DNA from 2 places in the Telluria sp. Soil_C_11 genome. Region 2 is predicted to be linked to the other one. Evidence: predicted binding sites of a transcription regulator. Region 2 holds the regulator's gene; the other holds the start of a gene.
What was found. Region 2 encodes NrdR, which represses ribonucleotide reductase genes. Its sites were predicted from a motif close to CACNANATNTNGTG; they were not measured.

Region 1 (8,931 bases), on a different contig from region 2:
GCTGGTGCGCGAGGTGGCCTGCCTGGGGCGCGGCACGCCGATCGCCGTGATCACCGCCTACGGCAGCGCCGAGAACGCGGTGGTCGCGCTGAAGGCCGGGGCCTTCGACTACGTCTCCAAGCCGGTGGTGCTGGACGACCTGCGCACGATGGTGCGCTCGGCGCTGCGCCTGTCCGAAGCCCCGGCATCCCAGTCGTCACCGGATGCGGGCGAGGGCGATGGCGGCAATTCGCGCCTGCTCGGCCGCTCGCAGGCGATGCAGGCGCTGCGCGCCCAGATCGGGCGGCTGGCGCGTTCGCAGGCGCCGATCGCCATCAACGGCGAATCCGGCAGCGGCAAGGAGCTGGCGGCGCGCGAGATCCATGCCCAGAGCGCGCGCGCCGGCAAGCCTTTCGTCGCCGTCAACTGCGGCGCCATCCCGGAAGCGCTGATGGAGGCCGAGTTCTTCGGTTATCGGAAAGGCGCGTTCACCGGCGCCACCGACGAGCGCGACGGCTTCTTCCAGGCCGCCAACGGCGGCACCCTGATGCTGGACGAGGTGGCCGACCTGCCGCTGGCGATGCAGGTGAAACTGCTGCGCGCGATCCAGGAGCGGCGCGTGCGCAAGATCGGCGCCACCGCCGAGGAAACGGTGGACGTGCGCATCATCAGCGCCACGCACAAGGACCTGGCCAGGCTGGTCGAGACCGGCCAGTTCCGCCAGGACCTGTTCTACCGCCTGAACGTGATCGAGCTGACCCTGCCGCCGCTGCGCGCGCGCCTCGACGACCTGCCGCTGCTGGCCGAGGCCATCCTCGCGCGCCTGGCGGGCCCGGGCAATGCGCGCCTCGGCGCCGGCGTGCTGGACGCGCTGCGCGGCTACGCCTTTCCCGGCAACGTGCGCGAACTGGAAAACGTGCTGGAACGCGCGCTGGCCTTCGCCAACGATGGCGTGATCGAGGTCGGCGACCTGCTGCTGAAGGGCGCGCGCCTGGCGGATGCCGGCGCCGCGGCGCACGAGACGGCGCCGGCCGGGATGCCGCCGGCAGCGGCGCCCGCCGCGCCATCGGCGCTGCCTGTGGCGCCCGCCGCGCCCCTGGCCGCTTCGGCTGCCGCCGCCGCGCCGGCCGAGGCGCCGCCCGGCATGCCCGCGCTGGGCGCCGGCGAGCTGCCCAGCAACCTGCCGGACTACCTGGAGCAGGTCGAGCGCGACATCATCCAGCGCGCCCTGCAGCAGACCCAGTTCAACCGCACCCAGGCCGCCAGCCTGCTCGGGATCAGCGTGCGCCAGTTGCGCTACCAGATGCAAAAGCTGGACATCCACGCGCCCGAACCTTGATTCCGCTCATGCTGCTGTTGTCTTTTCGCCATCGCAGCATGCGCTAAACGTGGACATCGTGGGCGCCTGGCCGCACCACCGAAGGGCCCATGAATCGTTATGTTAGTGCTTACTTTCATTCTGAGGCCCGGAATGGTTCGCCTTGCAAAATGTCAAGCTCGACGGCACAAAAAAATCCGCTCAGCAGGGACTTTGATCTTGCCGAATATCGACTATACTTAGGTCCGGAAGGCTGTCAGACACTAGATGTAGTGGTCAGCCTCAACAAACAGAACAGTAGGGGCAGGGGCGCATCCAGCGTTTTCCGATTGTGCGTCCCCGCTCGCCATTCTCAAAAAGTTATTAGGTTGCCAACTTTGATATGTTGGCATTGGGAGCCTTAATGCAAACATCTTCGGACATTTCCATCAATCCGCAAGCCGCGTCGGTCGGCGCGAGCGCCGCTGAACTGGTCGCCAACGGCGACTACCGCATCATCCGCCGCAACGGCGCCGTGGTGCCGTTCGCTCCCACCAAGATCGCCGTCGCGATGACCAAGGCTTTCCTCGCCGTGAACGGCGAGCAGGGCCGCGAGTCCGCGCGCATCCGCGAACTGGTCGAGCAGCTGACGAACAACGTGGTCGCGGCCCTGGTGCGCCGCCAGCCGAACGGCGGCACCTTCCACATCGAGGATGTGCAGGACCAGGTGGAACTGTCCCTGATGCGCTCGGGCGAGCATGACGTCGCGCGCGAATACGTGCTGTACCGCGCCAAGCGCATGGAAGAGCGCCGCGCCGCCAAGGAAGCCGCCGGCGGCAGCACCCAGATCGACGCGCCGCAGTTCACCGTGGTCGACGGCGGCGTGCGCCGCCCGCTGGACATGAACGAAGTCTCGGCCCTGATCGGCGCCGCCTGCGTGGGCCTGGAAAAGCACGTCGACGCCGACGCCATCCTGGCCGAAACCGTGAAGAACCTGTACGACGGCGTGCCGGTCGAGGAGCTGCACAAGTCGGCCATCCTGGCCGCCCGCGCCCTGATGGAAAAGGATCCGGCCTACAGCCAGGTCACCGCACGCATCCTGCTGCACACCATCCGCAAGGAAGTCTTCGGCAAGGAAGTCGCGCAAGCCGGCGCCGCCGCCGAGTACGTGACCTACTTCCCGCAATACATCGCCAAGGGCATCGACGCCGAGCTGCTGGATGAAGAGCTGGGCAAGTTCGACCTGCAGAAGCTGGCGAAGGCCATCGTCGCCGACCGCGACCTGCAGTTCGGCTACATCGGCCTGCAGACCCTGTACGACCGCTACTTCCTGCACATCCGCGAAACCCGCATCGAGATGCCGCAGGCCTTCTACATGCGCGTCGCGATGGGCCTGGCCCTGCGCGAAGAGAACCGCGAAGCGCGCGCGATCGAGTTCTACAACCTGCTGTCGAGCTTCGACTTCATGAGCTCGACCCCGACCCTGTTCAACTCGGGTACCCGCCGCTCGCAGCTGTCCTCGTGCTACCTGACCACCGTCAGCGACGACCTGGAAGGCATCTACGACGCGATCAAGGAAAACGCGCTGCTGTCGAAATTCGCCGGCGGCCTGGGCAACGACTGGACCCCGGTCCGCGCGATGGGTTCGCGCATCAAGGGCACCAACGGCAAATCGCAGGGCGTCGTGCCGTTCCTGAAAGTGGCGAACGACACCGCGGTGGCGGTCAACCAGGGCGGCAAGCGCAAGGGCGCGGTCTGCGGCTACCTGGAAACCTGGCACCTGGACATCGAGGAATTCCTCGACCTGCGCAAGAACACCGGCGACGACCGCCGCCGCACCCACGACATGAACACCGCGAACTGGATTCCCGACCTGTTCATGAAGCGCGTGATGGAGAAGGGCTCCTGGAGCCTGTTCTCGCCGTCCGAAGTGCCGGACCTGCACGACAAGGTCGGCAAGGCCTTCGAGGAAGCCTACCTGGGCTATGAAGCCAGGGCGGCGCGCGGCGAAATGTCCGTGTACAAGAAAGTCGAAGCGCTCGACCTGTGGCGCAAGATGCTGTCGATGCTGTTCGAGACCGGCCACCCGTGGATCACCTTCAAGGATCCGTGCAACATCCGCTCGCCGCAGCAGCACGTGGGCGTGGTGCACTCGTCGAACCTGTGCACCGAGATCACGCTGAACACCAATGCCGACGAGATCGCCGTCTGCAACCTGGGTTCGGTCAACCTGCCGGCCCACATGAAGGGCGACGGCCTGGACGCGGTCAAGCTGCAGAAGACCATCCGCACCGCGATGCGCATGCTGGACAACGTCATCGACATCAACTACTACGCTGTCGACAAGGCGAAGAACTCGAACCTGCGCCACCGTCCGGTCGGCCTGGGCATCATGGGCTTCCAGGACTGCCTGCACATGATGCGCGTGCCGTTCGCCTCGGAGAAGTCGGTGGAGTTCGCCGACCGCTCGATGGAAGCCGTCTGCTACTACGCCTACCTGGCCTCGACCGAGCTGGCCGAAGAGCGCGGCCGCTACCAGTCCTACGAAGGTTCGCTGTGGGACCGCGGCATCCTGCCGCAGGACTCGATCAAGCTGCTGGCGGAAGAGCGCGGCGGTTACCTCGAGCAGGACACGTCCGAGACCATGGACTGGTCGCTGGTGCGCAGCCGCATCAAGCAGTTCGGCATGCGTAACTCGAACTGCGTGGCGATCGCCCCGACCGCGACCATCTCGAACATCATCGGCGTGTCGGCCTGCATCGAGCCGACCTTCCAGAACCTGTACGTGAAGTCGAACCTGTCGGGCGAATTTACCGAGATCAACTCGTACCTGGTGCGCGACCTGAAGGCGCGCGGCCTGTGGGACGAGGTGATGATCAACGACCTGAAATACTTCGACGGCTCGCTGTCGCGTATCGACCGCGTCCCGCAAGACCTGCGCGACATCTATGCAACGGCCTTCGAAGTCGAGCCGAAGTGGCTGGTCGAAGCGGCTTCCCGCCGCCAGAAGTGGATCGACCAGGCGCAGTCGCTGAACATCTACATGGCCGGCGCCTCGGGCAAGAAGCTGGACGAGACCTACAAGCTGGCATGGCTGCGTGGCCTGAAGACCACCTACTACCTGCGCACCGTGGCGGCGACCCACATGGAGAAGTCGACCACCCGCACCGGCGCCCTGAACGCCGTGCCGGTCGACGGCGGCCTGTCGGCGGCTGCGGCTGCGGCTGCGGCCCCGGTCGCGGCGGCCCCGGCGGCGGACGTGGTGGAAGGCGCGGCCTGCTACCTGCGTCCGGGCGACGCCGGCTTCGACGAGTGCGAAGCCTGCCAGTAACTATATAAGCACGTCGTCCCCGCGCAGGCGGGGATCCAGGTTTGTTCGCAGTACGCTAACTTAAATTGGACCCCCGCCTGCGCGGGGGCGGCGGTTTTGAAGCAAACATACAGTTTATACAGGATAAATATCATGGCTCTGTCATGGGACGATGAACCGATCACCAGCGCACCGGCTGCCGGCGCCGCCGCACCGGAAGGCGCCACCGCCGCCGATGTCGCCAAGCGCGTCAACGCCGACGACAAGCGCATCATCAACGCCAAAACCGACGTCAACCAGCTGGTGCCGTTCAAGTACAAGTGGGCCTGGGACAAGTACCTGGCTGGCTGCGCCAACCACTGGATGCCGCAGGAAGTGAACATGCAGCGCGACATCGAGCTGTGGAAGAACCCGAACGGCCTGACCGAAGACGAGCGCCGCATCGTCAAGCGCAACCTGGGCTTCTTCGTGACCGCCGACTCGCTGGCCGCCAACAACATCGTGCTGGGCACCTACCGCCACATCACGGCGCCGGAATGCCGCCAGTACCTGCTGCGCCAGGCCTTCGAAGAGGCGATCCACACCCACGCCTACCAGTACATCGTCGAGTCGCTGGGCCTGGACGAGAAGGAAATCTTCAACGCCTACAACGAGATCCCGTCGATCCGCGACAAGGACCAGTTCCTGATCCCGTTCATCGAAGTGATCAACGATCCGGAATTCAAGACCGGCACGCTGGAAAACGACCAGAAGCTGCTGCGCTCGATCATCGTGTTCGCGTGCCTGATGGAAGGCCTGTTCTTCTACGTCGGCTTCACCCAGATCCTGGCGCTGGGCCGCCAGAACAAGATGACCGGCGCCGCCGAGCAGTACCAGTACATCCTGCGCGACGAGTCGATGCACTGCAACTTCGGCATCGACCTGATCAACACGATCAAGATGGAAAACCCGCAGCTGTGGACCGCCGAGTTCAAGGAAGAGATCAAGCAGCTGTTCCTGAAGGCCGTCGAGCTCGAGTACCGCTACGCCGAAGACACCATGCCGCGCGGCGTGCTGGGCCTGAACGCCCCGATGTTCAAGGGTTACCTGCGCTTCATCGCCAACCGCCGCGCCGTCCAGATCGGCCTGGACGCGCTGTTCCCGAACGAGGAAAACCCGTTCCCGTGGATGAGCGAGATGATCGACCTGAAGAAGGAACGCAACTTCTTCGAAACCCGCGTGACCGAGTACCAGACCGGTGGCGCGCTGAGCTGGGACTGATCCCGGACCGGCTCCAGGGACGGCGCAACCCGTCCCGCCATCCAGCCCGCCGCCCGGCGGGTTTTTCATTTGGGGCGCCGGAAGATGGCCGAGGGCAGGGCAGCGTCGCCTCCCCGCCCGGCATGCTATGCTGCCCGCACCCCTGCAAGGCCGACTCCAGATGCTTATCAGTCCCCTTCTCAAGCACCCCTCCATCGTCCACGGCTTCGGCCGCCGCCATGACGACATGGCGCAGCTCCTGCCCGGCTACTGGGCCCGGCGTCCGATCCAGCGCGAGCGTCACGGCACCCGCATCGCCATCGTCACCGAACCGAACGAGGACTGCGGCGAGGCCGACGGCATGCTGACCGACCGTCCCGGCCTGCTGCTCGCGATCGCCACCGCCGACTGCGTGCCCGTCCTGCTGGCCCGCCGGGATGGGCGCGAAGTCGCGGCCCTGCACGTCGGCTGGCGCGGCGCCCATGCCGGCATCGTCGACAGTTTTGCCGCCCTGGTGCGCGGACGCGGCGGCGATCCGGCCGGCTGGATCGCCGCGATCGGGCCGTCGGCCCATCCCTGCTGCTATGAAGTCTCGGAGGAGTTGATCGGGGACTTCGGGGAACGCACCGCGCTGCCGCTGGCGACCATCGCGCCGCGGCCGCGCCGGCTCGACCTGCCGGCGATCGTGCGCTGGCAGCTCGCACAGGCCGGCATCGGGCGCGTGTCGGAGCAGGCGGAATGCACCATGTGCACGCGCGCCGGCGACGGCCGTTTCGCCTATCACAGCTACCGCCGCGACCGCGAAACGCGCACGCCGATGGTCGACGTGCAGTGGTCGGTGATCGCGATCGCGGCGCGCTGACCACGACGCGCGCGAAGTTTGCGCATAGGTTGCGCCACTGGCTTTCTACTAAAGCTATCATGCCTGCCATGCCACGCGCCTCTTCATCCATCGGACCTGTCCGCAGGCGATATATGCGACCTACCGCACGGTGCTGCGGATCGCGAGCCTGCACATTTACCTTACTTAAGTGAGGAGAACGCATGAAGGACAGCTTCGCACTGCATGTCGCCGCTGAACGCCATCCGGCGGCCGCCCAGGATCTGGTGCGCGCCGTCGCGCGCAGCGGGCTGGCACGGGTCGGCTGCTTCGCCGGCAGCGAAGCCCATGCCGGCGAGTGCGAGCGCGTGCTGCGCGAGCAGGGATTCAATGGCGAGGTGGAGTGGGTCAGCCAGGGCCGGCCGCAAGACCTCGCGCGTTTCGGCACCCTCTACCATCCCGGATCCGGGATCGCGCGCCTGGCCTGGCGCCGCCTGGGCCTTGGCGAGCGCCGCTACAGCCTGTGCGGTGTCATGCACGCCACCGCCAGCCACGCGGCGATGAGCGCCATCGCCGGCCTGCCGGTGGCGCCGGTGCGCAGCTGGGACGCGGTGATCTGCACCTCGCGCGTGGTGCGCGACAGCGTGCGCGAGGTATTGGAGCGCCAGGCCGACTACCTGCGTGCGCGGTTGGGGGCGCAGCGTGTCGAGCTGCCGCAGCTGCCGCTGATCCCGCTCGGGGTGCACGGCGGCGACTTGGCATTCGACGAGGATCGCCGGCTCGCGGCGCGCAGCCAGTTGGGCATCGGCGCCGACGACGTCGCTTTCCTGTTCCTCGGCCACCTGTCCTTCCATGCGAAAGCGCATCCGCAACAGATGTTCAGCGCACTCGAGCGCGCCGACAAGGCCGGCCGCCAGGTCCACCTGATCCTGTGCGGATGGTTCGCCGACACCGCGACCGAGAAGGCCTTCCGCGAAGCCGCGGCGCTGCTGTGCCCATCGGTGCGCCTGACGGTGCTCGACGGGCGCGAACCGGACAGGCAGGCGAGCGCCTGGGCCGCCGCCGACGTCTTCACCGCGCCGGCGGACAATGTGCAGGAGAGCTTCGGCCCGGCGCCGCTCGAAGCGATGGCGGCCGGGCTGCCCTGCGTGGTGAGCGACTGGAACGGTTATCGCGACACGGTGCGCGATGGGGTCGATGGCTATCGCATCCCGACCGTGATGCCCGGAGCGGGCGCCGGCCTTGACCTCGCGCAGCGTTACGACGATGGCGTCGACAGTGTCGACCAGTATTGCGGTCATATCAGCCAGGCGGTGGCGCTGGACGGCGCGCAGCTCGCCCAGGCCTATGAGCGCTTGATCAAGGACGCCGGGCTGCGCCGCGAGCTGGGCGGGAATGGACGCCGGCGTGCGCGCGAGGAGTTCGACTGGCAGGTGGTGTTGGGACGCTACCGCGCGCTGTGGTTCGAGCTCGATGAGCGGCGCCGCGCCGATGCCGCGCTGACGCCGCCGCTGCCGCAGCTGGTGCCGGACCGGCTCGATCCGTTCGCGGTGTTCGCGAGCTATCCGAGCGCGCAGCTGACGCCGGACTCGATCGTCGAACTTGCGCCGGACGCGTCGCTCGCGCAACTGCGCGAGTACCGCGAGCTGGAGATCAACCGCTTCGCCGCGTCGTCCTTGCCGACGCTCGAGGAATTCGGCCAGATCTTCGGTTCGATCGAGTCGCGGCCAACGCAGGTCGACGAGCTGCTCGATACGCTCGGCCCTTGCGACCGGCCGACTTTGCTGCGCGGCCTGGCGTGGTTATGCAAGATGGACTTGCTGCGCATTGGCGCGGCCGGCGAGTAGAAATGAGCAGTAATGGGAAATGGATTTTTATCGGAATGCGCGGCAGGTGCGCGCTTGTTTTTGAGGGAGCTGAAGTACGAATGGGATCAAACGTTATCGCGACGATCGATTGAAAGCAGCCGATAGCAGTTCGCCCCAAGCGGAAAGGCACGAAAAATACTGTGTGCGGGTTGCGCACTGACAAGGTTTTCGTGTACTTTACGTGATTGAATTTGTCAAAACGTGAACGTGGATTTTTTTACCACGTTAAACGGGTGGCAAACCGATCAAAAAATGGGACGCTGATTCATTCAGTATGCACGTAAGCTTCGCGAAAAGAACAAGCCGCATTGCCTGAATTATTTCGGGCATGGCGGCTTTTTCTTTTCGCGCTTCTCGCGGGCAGCGGTGTGAACAGCGGTTGAATCATCGAACTTTTGTCGTTTCGGTCGTCGGCGAC
Region 2 (8,931 bases):
GGTCAAAAAATATTTACTTCATAAAAGGGCCCCAGCTGGGCTCCTTGATGTTTCCCGCCTGGGTCGACAAACGCTGTTTCACACGTCCGTCGACGGACACCACGGCCAGCGAGGCTCGCCCGCCGCCCTTGTTGGCATACATGATGTATTTGCCATTCGGCGAAAAACTCGGTTCGGTGGCCCCATCGGCCAGGCGTTGTTCCTGGCCGCTCGCCAGGTCCATCGCATAAAGGGAGAAAACCCCATCGCGTTGCGAAATCCACGCCAGCGTCTTGCCGTCCGGGGATACACGAGGGCTGATGTTATAGCTGCCTTTGAACGTGACACGGGCCGGCTGGCCGCCGTTCACGCTCATCCTGTAAATCTGCGGGCCGCCGCTGCGGTCGCTCACGAAATAAATGCTCTGGCCATCGGCCGAGAACTGCGGTTCGGTATCGATGCCGGTGCCGTTGGTCAGGCGGTGCATGCCGCTGCCGTCGGCGTTCACGATGAAGACCTGGGTATTGCCGGTCTTCGACAGCGACAGGGCCAGGCGGGTGCCGTCGGGCGACCAGGACGGGGCCGAGTTGCTGCCTTTTTCGTTCGCGATGATGGCGCGCTGGCCGGTCACCAGGTTCTGCACGTAGATGATCGGCTTGCGCTTCTCGAACGAGACGTAGGCCACCTTGGTGCCGTCCGGCGACCAGGCCGGCGAGATGATCGATTCGCGGCCGTAGGCGGCGACCTGTTCGTTTTCGCCGTCGGCGTCGGCCACCACCAGCTCGTAGCTGTGGTTGCCGCCGCCCGGGTTCACTTTCACATACGAGATGCGGGTCGAGAAGATGCCGCGCACGCCGGTCAGCTTTTCGTAGACGTCGTCGGCGATGCGGTGCGCCTCCAGGCGGGTGTTGCGCGCGCTGACCGCGTCCGACAGTTGTGAAAGCTGGGTCTGCTTGACGGTGTCGAGCAGCTTGTAGCGGACCTGGAAGCGGCCGTCGGCCAGGCGGCTGACCGAGCCGACCACCAGCGCGTCCGCGCCGCTGGCCTTGAAGGCGCCGAGGTCGACGCTGGCGGTGTCGGAAATGGACTGGCGCGCATCGATCACCTTGAACACGCCGCTGCGCTCGAGGTCGGCGCGGATGATGGCCGAGACCTGTTCCGGGGCCACCGATTCGTCCGCGAAGGCCGCCACGGCGACCGGGATCTGGGTGCCGCTGACGCCGGCGATTTCGACGCGCACCTGGGCATGCGCGGCCACGCCCATCAGCAGGGTGGCCGAAAACAGCAGGGAATGTAGTTTCTTCATGAGTGTCTCAGCTAGGGTTGAGTCGAACGATTCAGTTCAGGTCTTTCAGTTTGAAACTGACCGGAAGAGATCGCTCTACCGTACCATCTTTTTTCTTCGGTAGCGGTGACGATTTGTTAATACCACGCTCCACGGCATCGTCGAATGCCGGAATGCCGCTGCTCTTGGTCTTGCGTACCGAAAGGATCTCACCGGTCGGCAATTGCTCGACCTGGAAGACGACTTCCGGATTGCCGGGCACGTCCGTGCTGCCAGGGTAGGTCGTATTGCCCTTGATCTTCGCCGCGATGCTGGCGATATAGCCCTTGTCGATGCGCGGCGCGGTCGATTTCTCGGCCGAGCCGCTGCTGCCCGGATTGCCGGCGCCGGCCATCATGCGCTTCAGTTCGTCGTTGCGCAGCTTCTCCAGCTTGGCGGCTTCGGCCTTCTCGGCCTTGGCCTTGGCGAGCTTCTCGGCCTTTTCCTTCTCGGCCTTTTTCTTCTTCTCGGCTTCTTCTTCCTTCTTCGCCAGCTCCTGCTCTTTCTTCTTTTCTTCTTCGCGCGCCTTTTTCTCGGCCAGGGCTTTTTCTTTCTTTTCCTGTTCGCGTTGCTTGGCGATTTCCTGTTCGCGCTCGATGCGTTGTTCTTCCTTGCGCTTCAGTTCTTCCTTGCGCTTCTTCTCGCGTTCCAGCGCGATGTCCGGCTGCCTCAAAGGGGCCGGCTCTTCGACCGGCGGCGGCTCGGCCACGCGCGGGGTCGGCGCAGGGGTTTCCGGCTCCGGCTCGGGTTCCGGTTCGGGCTGCGCCGGCGCCGGCGGGGCGGCCGTCTGCACGGTCGTGTCCCAGACTTCGGCCTCCACGGCCACCGGCTGGTTGTTGGTCCAGTTAATGCCGATCACCAGGAAGGCCAGCAGCGCGGCGTGCACACCCACCGCCAGGCCGATCGCGGGCCAGCGGTTCGGTTCGGGCGGCACCCGGTACTGCGCGCCGCCGATGCCATTGCTGTTGTGCTTCGTTGCCGACATCGACTCTTCTTTTTCTTTACTTGGTAGCCAGGCCGACCCGGTTGATGCCCATCTTCTTGGCTTCCGAGATCATCTGGATCACATCGTCGTACTTGCTCTCGCGGTCGCCGGAAATCATGACCGGATAGTCCGGGTGCTCGGCGTGGGTCGCGCGCAGGCGCTCGATCAGGGCCGCGCGGCTGGACACGTCTTCGAGGGCGCGCGCCTGCTTGCCGGTAATGCCGATCTGCAGCTGGGCATTGCTCTTGACCGCGATCTGGATGTAGTCGTCCGGCGGCTGGGTCGAACGCTCGGCGCTGGGCAGCTTGATCTCGCTCGGATTCTGGGTCGGCGGCACCGCCATGAAAATGATGAGCAGCACCAGCATCACGTCGATGTACGGCACGACGTTGATCTCGGACTTCAGCTTGCGGCGTCCGCTGCGCAGGTTGCTGTTGAATGCCATGGTCGTCCTCTATCTCCCGGCGATCAGCGCGACTGGCGCTGCAGGATGTTCGAGAATTCCTCGACGAAGCTTTCGAAGCGGATCGCGAGACGGTCGATATCGTGGGTGAAGCGGTTGTACGCGACCACGGCCGGGATCGCCGCGAACAGGCCGATCGCGGTGGCGATCAGCGCCTCGGCGATGCCGGGAGCGACGGTGGCCAGGGTGGCCTGCTGCACGTTGGCGAGGCCGCGGAAGGCGTTCATGATGCCCCACACGGTGCCGAGCAGGCCGATGTACGGCGACACCGAGCCGACCGAGGCCAGGAAGTTCAGGTGGGTGTCCAGGTGGTCCAGCTCGCGGTGGAAGGCGGCGCGCATGGCGCGGCGGGCGCCGTCCAGCACGGCGCCGATGTCGAGCGCGTCGCGCGAAGCCTGCTTGCCCTTGATGAACTCGCCCATGCCCGCTTCGAAGATGCGGGCCAGCGGACCGCTCTGGTCGCGCTGTGCGCTCGCGCTCTGGTGCAGGGTGTGCAGGTTGCCGCCGGCCCAGAAGCTGCGCTCGAACTGCTCGGTCTGGCGGCGCGCCGCGCGGATCGCGAACAGTTTGCGGAAGATGTAGGTCCAGCTCATAAGCGACACCGCGAACAGCAGCGCCATGATCAGTTTGACCAGGACGTGCGCGTTGGCGATCAGTTCAATGAAGGAAAGGTCTTGGACTGCGTTCATCAGTATATTTGATCAAATGTTTTCACGCGGCACGCATTTTAACAGCGGCAACGTCAGGAAGGGAGCGTGGGCGCATGGTTTTCTTATCGACGCAGCCCACTTTCACGTTCGCAGTCGACAGCAGGGTCTCGCCGCACCAGGCTTGCTGCGCGAACTGGACCGAGGCGCGACCGAGTTTTTCCACGGTCAGGCGCAGGGTCAGTTCATCGTCCAGGCGTGCGGACGACAGGTACTCGACGCTGGCGCTGCGTACCACGAAAGCGGCGCTTTCCTCGTCGAGCAGGGTTTGCTGATGAATGCCGAGCGAACGCAGCCATTCGGTGCGCGCGCGTTCGAAGAACTTCAGGTAATTGGCGTAGTACACGATGCCGCCGGCGTCGGTGTCTTCGTAATAGACCCGTACTGTCCAGGTGAAAACTGAAGGCATTTCAGCTGCCATAAATGAAAATGGGAAACATTTTACGCGATTTTCATCTTTCATATGTACGGTAGTGAACATATGAACCGAAATGCGCTCCGGCCCAATGGCAGGGCCGTTGATAAATGGGCAGTAGTAGACGTGAGCCATGCACACTCAGCCAACGACTGTAACACTTTCTAACAAACCCTGTCGCTACCGTTACATTGCTGATCCAACGCAAACCGGGGTCAGACTCCGATTTTTGGAAAGATCTCATGGGCCATTTCCAGAATCCGGAGTCTGACCCCGGTTTGACGTTTCTCAAGCCTGGGTGCGTTTGATGTTGAAAGGGGCGAAGCCCTGGCAGGTCGGCATCATCTCGATCAGGTTGATGTTGACGTGCGGCGGCATGGTCGCGATCCAGTAGGCGGTCGCGGCGATGTCTTCGGCCGTCAGCGGCTGGGTGCCTTCGTAGACCTTGGCGGCGGCCGCGTCGTCGCCCCTGAAGCGCACGTTCGAGAATTCGGTGCCGCCGCACAGGCCCGGCGCCAGGTTGGTGGCGCGCACGCCGGTGCCGACCAGGTCGGCGCGCAGGTTCAGCGTGAACTGCTCGACGAAGGCCTTGGTGGCGCCGTACACATTGCCGCCCGGGTAGGGATAGTGGCCGGCGACCGAACCGAGGTTGATGACCAGGCCGCTGCCGCGCTCGACCATCGAAGGCAGCACGGCGTGGGTCATCGTCACCAGGCCCTTGACGTTGGTGTCGATCATCGTATTCCAGTCTTCCAGCGGGACTTCGTGCGCCGGTTTGGTGTTCAGGGCCAGGCCCGCGTTGTTGATCAGGACGTCGATCTGGCGCCAGGATTGCGGCAGCATCGACAGCGCTTCCTCGATCGAGGCCTTGTCGGTGACGTCCATCGCGACCGGCAGCGCGGATTCGCCCAGTTCCCCGGCCAGGGCTTCCAGGCGCTCCTTGCGCCGTGCCGCCAGCACCACCTGGTGGCCATTCTTGACGAAGGTGCGCGCCATTGCGGCGCCGAAGCCGGCCGATGCGCCGGTAATGAATACGATCATGATGGATCCCGGAAGGTGGAAAGTGAACTGCGAGATTGTAGCCGAAATGATCATTGCGCGAAGGGTGGGGCCTGGCGGGCTCTTGCAAGGCCGTCATCGCCTTTCTTGCTTACCAGGCGCTACTTCCCTTACAATCGGGAGTTCCATTTACGTCTCACGTAACTGGCGAAAGCCGCCTGCCTGCGGCGAAGGTGGAGATCCACCGTGGAGCGTGAGATGTCGTTTGCCGTTCGCCTGGGCAGCCTTCGACCGGTACGTTCGTATCGCGGCTGCCTATGTTCCGGCTCCCGCCTTAGTTCAGCGCTGCCTGTTGCCTGGTACTCTTATCGATTGGAGTTTTTTCATGTTTGCAAAAGATCACACGCTCGCCAACGTCGACCCGGAACTGTGGGATGCGATCCAGAAGGAAAACACCCGCCAGCAAGACCACATCGAGCTGATCGCATCCGAGAACTACACCTCGCCGGCCGTGATGCAGGCGCAGGGCTCCCAGCTGACCAACAAGTACGCCGAAGGCTACCCGGGCAAGCGCTACTACGGCGGCTGCGAATACGTCGACATCGCCGAGCAGCTGGCGATCGACCGCGTCAAGCAACTGTTCGGCGCCGAAGCCGCCAACGTGCAGCCGAACTCGGGCTCGCAGGCCAACCAGGGCGTGTTCTTCGCCATGCTGAAGCCGGGCGACACCATCATGGGCATGTCGCTGGCCGAAGGCGGCCACCTGACCCACGGCATGGCGCTGAACATGTCGGGTAAATGGTTCAACGTCATCTCCTACGGCCTGACCGAGCAGGAAGACATCGACTACGAGCAGATGGAACGCCTGGCGCGCGAGCACAGGCCGAAGCTGATCATCGCCGGCGCCTCCGCCTTCTCGCTGCGCATCGACTTCGAGCGTTTCGCCAGGGTCGCCAAGGAAATCGGCGCCTGGTTCATGGTCGACATGGCCCACTACGCCGGCCTGATCGCCGCGGGCGAATACCCGAACCCGGTGCCGTACGCCGACTTCGTCACCTCGACCACCCACAAATCCCTGCGCGGCCCGCGCGGCGGCATCATCCTGATGAAGGCCGAGCACGAGAAGGCCATCAACTCGGCCATCTTCCCGGGCATCCAGGGCGGTCCGCTGATGCACGTGATCGCCGGCAAGGCGGTCGCCTTCAAGGAAGCGCTGTCGCCGGAATTCAAGGAATACCAGCAGCAGGTGGTCAAGAACGCCAAGGCCCTGGCGGACGCCCTGATCGCACGCGGCCTGCGCATCGTGTCCGGCCGTACCGAGTCGCACGTGATGCTGGTCGACCTGCGTTCGAAGGGCCTGACCGGCAAGGAAGCGGAAGCGATCCTGGGCCAGGCACACATGACCTGCAACAAGAACGGTATCCCGAACGACCCGCAGAAGCCCTTCGTGACCTCCGGCATCCGTCTCGGCAGCCCGGCCTTCACCACCCGCGGCTTCAAGGAAGAGGACGCGACCAAGGTCGGCAACCTGATCGCCGACGTGCTGGACAACCCGCACGACGCCGCGACCATCGAGCGCGTCAAGGCCGAAGTGAAGAAGCTGACCGACAAGTACCCGGTCTACGCAGCGTAAAGCAAGCATCGAGCAATCAGCGCAGCAGCCCCGGCGACCATGAAATGCCCTTTCTGTCAGCATGAAGACACCCAGGTCCTCGATACCCGCGTATCCGAGGAGGGCGATTCCATCCGCCGCCGGCGCCGCTGCGCCCAATGCGACAAACGCTTCACCACGTATGAGCGCGTCGAGCTCTCGATGCCGATCATCGTCAAGAAGAGCGGCAGCCGCACCGAATTCGAAGCCTCCAAACTGCGCGGCAGCCTGATGCTGGCCCTGCGCAAGCGCCCGGTGGCGGCCGGCGCCATCGACGCCGCCATCGCCTCGATCGAGGAAAAGCTGCTCACCAGCGGCCGCCGCGAAGTCGACAGCGTCTACGTCGGCGAACTCGTGATGCAGGAACTCAAGCGTCTCGACAAGATCGCCTATATCCGCTTCGCGTCCGTCTACAAGAACTTCGAGGATTTGTCCGAGTTCCAGGAAGCGATTGCCGAAGTCGGCCAGCCGCGTAAGTAAACTCCCCATTTAGTTCCGTTGCCACGCTTGAGCCGCCACACTGCTGGCCTGAGCTCGCCTGATAACTTCTGGTCTTCCTGAACCGAGACCGGAGGTGTCGCATGCGCGGCTGTCGTGCCTTTCGCAAAGGCGCTGGCTTCACGCTGGCGGAAGTGCTGGTGGCCCTGTTCGTGGTCGCCCTCGGCGTGGCCGGCGCCGCAGCCGTGCAGGCGGTGGCCGTGCAGGCGGCGGGCGAGGCGGCGCGCCTGTCCGACGGCACGCGGCTGGCCGCGTCGCTGGCCCAGCGCATGCGCGCGAATCCGGCCGCGATGGCGCTGCCCGATGCCGCCAATCCCTATCTCCAGTTCGACGCCCGGGCCGGCGCGGCCATCGCCGCGTCCTTGTCCTGCTACGCCGGCGCGGACTGCTCGCCGGTTCAAATGGCGGACTTCGACCTGGCCGACACCGCCGAGGCGCTGGCCCGGCGCTTTCCCGGCGGACGCATGCGGGTCTGCCGCGACGCCCAGGCGCCCGACCCGTCCGGCCTGCTGTCGTGGAGCTGCACGGACGATCCCGGCGCCCCGGTCACGATCAAGCTGGGCTGGCCCGCCAGGCAGGGCGCTCCCGACGTTCCGCTCGTGTTCCTGACGCTCGGAAAGGGGACGCCATGAGCCGGCCGCCGCATCTGCATCCCCGTCTGCGCCCGCATTTGCGCCAGGCAGGCCTGACCCTGCCCGAGATGATGGTGGCGGTCGCGATCGGCCTGGCGGTCCTGCTGGCCGCGGCCCGGCTGCTGGAGCTGGCCAATGGCGCCTACGCCGCCCAGACCGAAAGCGCGGCCCTCGACGATGCCGGCCGCTACGCCCTCGAACTGGTCGGCCGCGCGGTGCGGCAGGCCGCCCATGCCGATCCGCTGCAGCTGGACCTGTCGGCGCCGGTAGACGTGCTGCCGGCGCGCCTGGCGGGCCTGGATGCGCGCTCGCTCGGCGGCGCGACGGCCGGCATCGGCTCGCCGCTCGCGGCCGTCGCCAACGGCAGCGACGTGCTGGCCGTGCGCTTTCCCGGCGCCGGCGCAGGGCCCGGCGGCGATGGCAGCCTGCTCGACTGCGCGGGATTCGGCGTCGGCGCAGGCGAAGAGGGTTGGAGCATTTTTTACGTGGCAAAGAACGCCGATGGCGAAGCCGAGCTGCGCTGCAAATACCATGGCGCCATCCACTGGAGCGCGGACGCGGTGGTGCCGGGCGTGGACAGTTTCCAGGTCTTGTACGGACTGGACACCGACACCCCGCGCGACGGCGCCGCCAACCGCTACGTGAACGCCGACGCCATCCGTGCGCTCGACGCGGCCCTGGGCGCCGGCCTGGCGCCCCAGGAATTCAACCGCCGCACGTGGTGGAAACGCGTGGTCAGCGTGCGCATCTCCCTGCTGCTGCATGGCGCCCGGCCGGCCCGGAACGACGGCAGGGGCCAGGAATTCCAGTTGTTCGGCCCGGCGTACGCGGCCGGCGCGGCGCAGGGCGACCAGGGCACGGTGCTGCGCGAGGACGCCTTGCCGGAGGGATTGCGGCGGCGCGAGCGCAGGCTGTTTTCGGCGACGGTCGCGCTGCCGGCGGGGGCCTTGTGAACGGCCGCGTCCGATGCCTGGCCGTCGTGCGGGCGCACGCGCGCACGCGCGGCGCGGCCCTGGTCTGCTCGCTGCTGCTGATGATGGCGGCGATGCTGGTCGCCGTCTCGATCAGCCGGACCGTGTTTGCCGCGATCGCTTCGGCAGGCGCCGAGCGCGAGCGCAGCCTTGCCTGGGAGACGGCCGAAGCGGCGCTGCGCGATGCCGAGCGTGACGTCGCCGGCGGCGCCGATCCGGCCCGCGCCGCCCAGTTCACGGCGGTCGGCGCCGCTGGCTTCGTCGACGGCTGCGGACGCGGCGGCGCCGGCCGCGGACTGTGCAGTGC

Region 1: a site for NrdR is predicted at 1,559-1,572, ahead of AC3A6M_RS02805 (ribonucleoside-diphosphate reductase subunit alpha). Genes of this name have one in related genera too.

The regions. Positions count from the first base shown of each region.
Region 1 covers NZ_JBDGIN010000001.1:644,180-653,110, reverse strand. The annotation lists gene AC3A6M_RS02810 (sigma-54-dependent transcriptional regulator) at 1-1,318, shown strand, start outside; gene AC3A6M_RS02805 (ribonucleoside-diphosphate reductase subunit alpha) at 1,701-4,607, shown strand; gene AC3A6M_RS02800 (ribonucleotide-diphosphate reductase subunit beta) at 4,740-5,846, shown strand; gene AC3A6M_RS02795 (purine nucleoside phosphorylase YfiH/LACC1 family protein) at 6,007-6,687, shown strand; gene AC3A6M_RS02790 (glycosyltransferase family 4 protein) at 6,870-8,492, shown strand.
Region 2 covers NZ_JBDGIN010000005.1:240,861-249,791, reverse strand. The annotation lists gene tolB (Tol-Pal system beta propeller repeat protein TolB) at 14-1,285, opposite strand; gene tolA (cell envelope integrity protein TolA) at 1,317-2,288, opposite strand; gene AC3A6M_RS11425 (biopolymer transporter ExbD) at 2,305-2,733, opposite strand; gene tolQ (protein TolQ) at 2,757-3,440, opposite strand; gene ybgC (tol-pal system-associated acyl-CoA thioesterase) at 3,463-3,867, opposite strand; gene AC3A6M_RS11410 (SDR family oxidoreductase) at 4,162-4,914, opposite strand; ZMP/ZTP riboswitch at 5,063-5,161, shown strand; gene glyA (serine hydroxymethyltransferase) at 5,258-6,505, shown strand; gene nrdR (transcriptional regulator NrdR) at 6,545-7,003, shown strand; gene pilV (type IV pilus modification protein PilV) at 7,105-7,653, shown strand; gene AC3A6M_RS11390 (PilW family protein) at 7,650-8,606, shown strand; gene AC3A6M_RS11385 (pilus assembly PilX family protein) at 8,603-8,931, shown strand, end outside.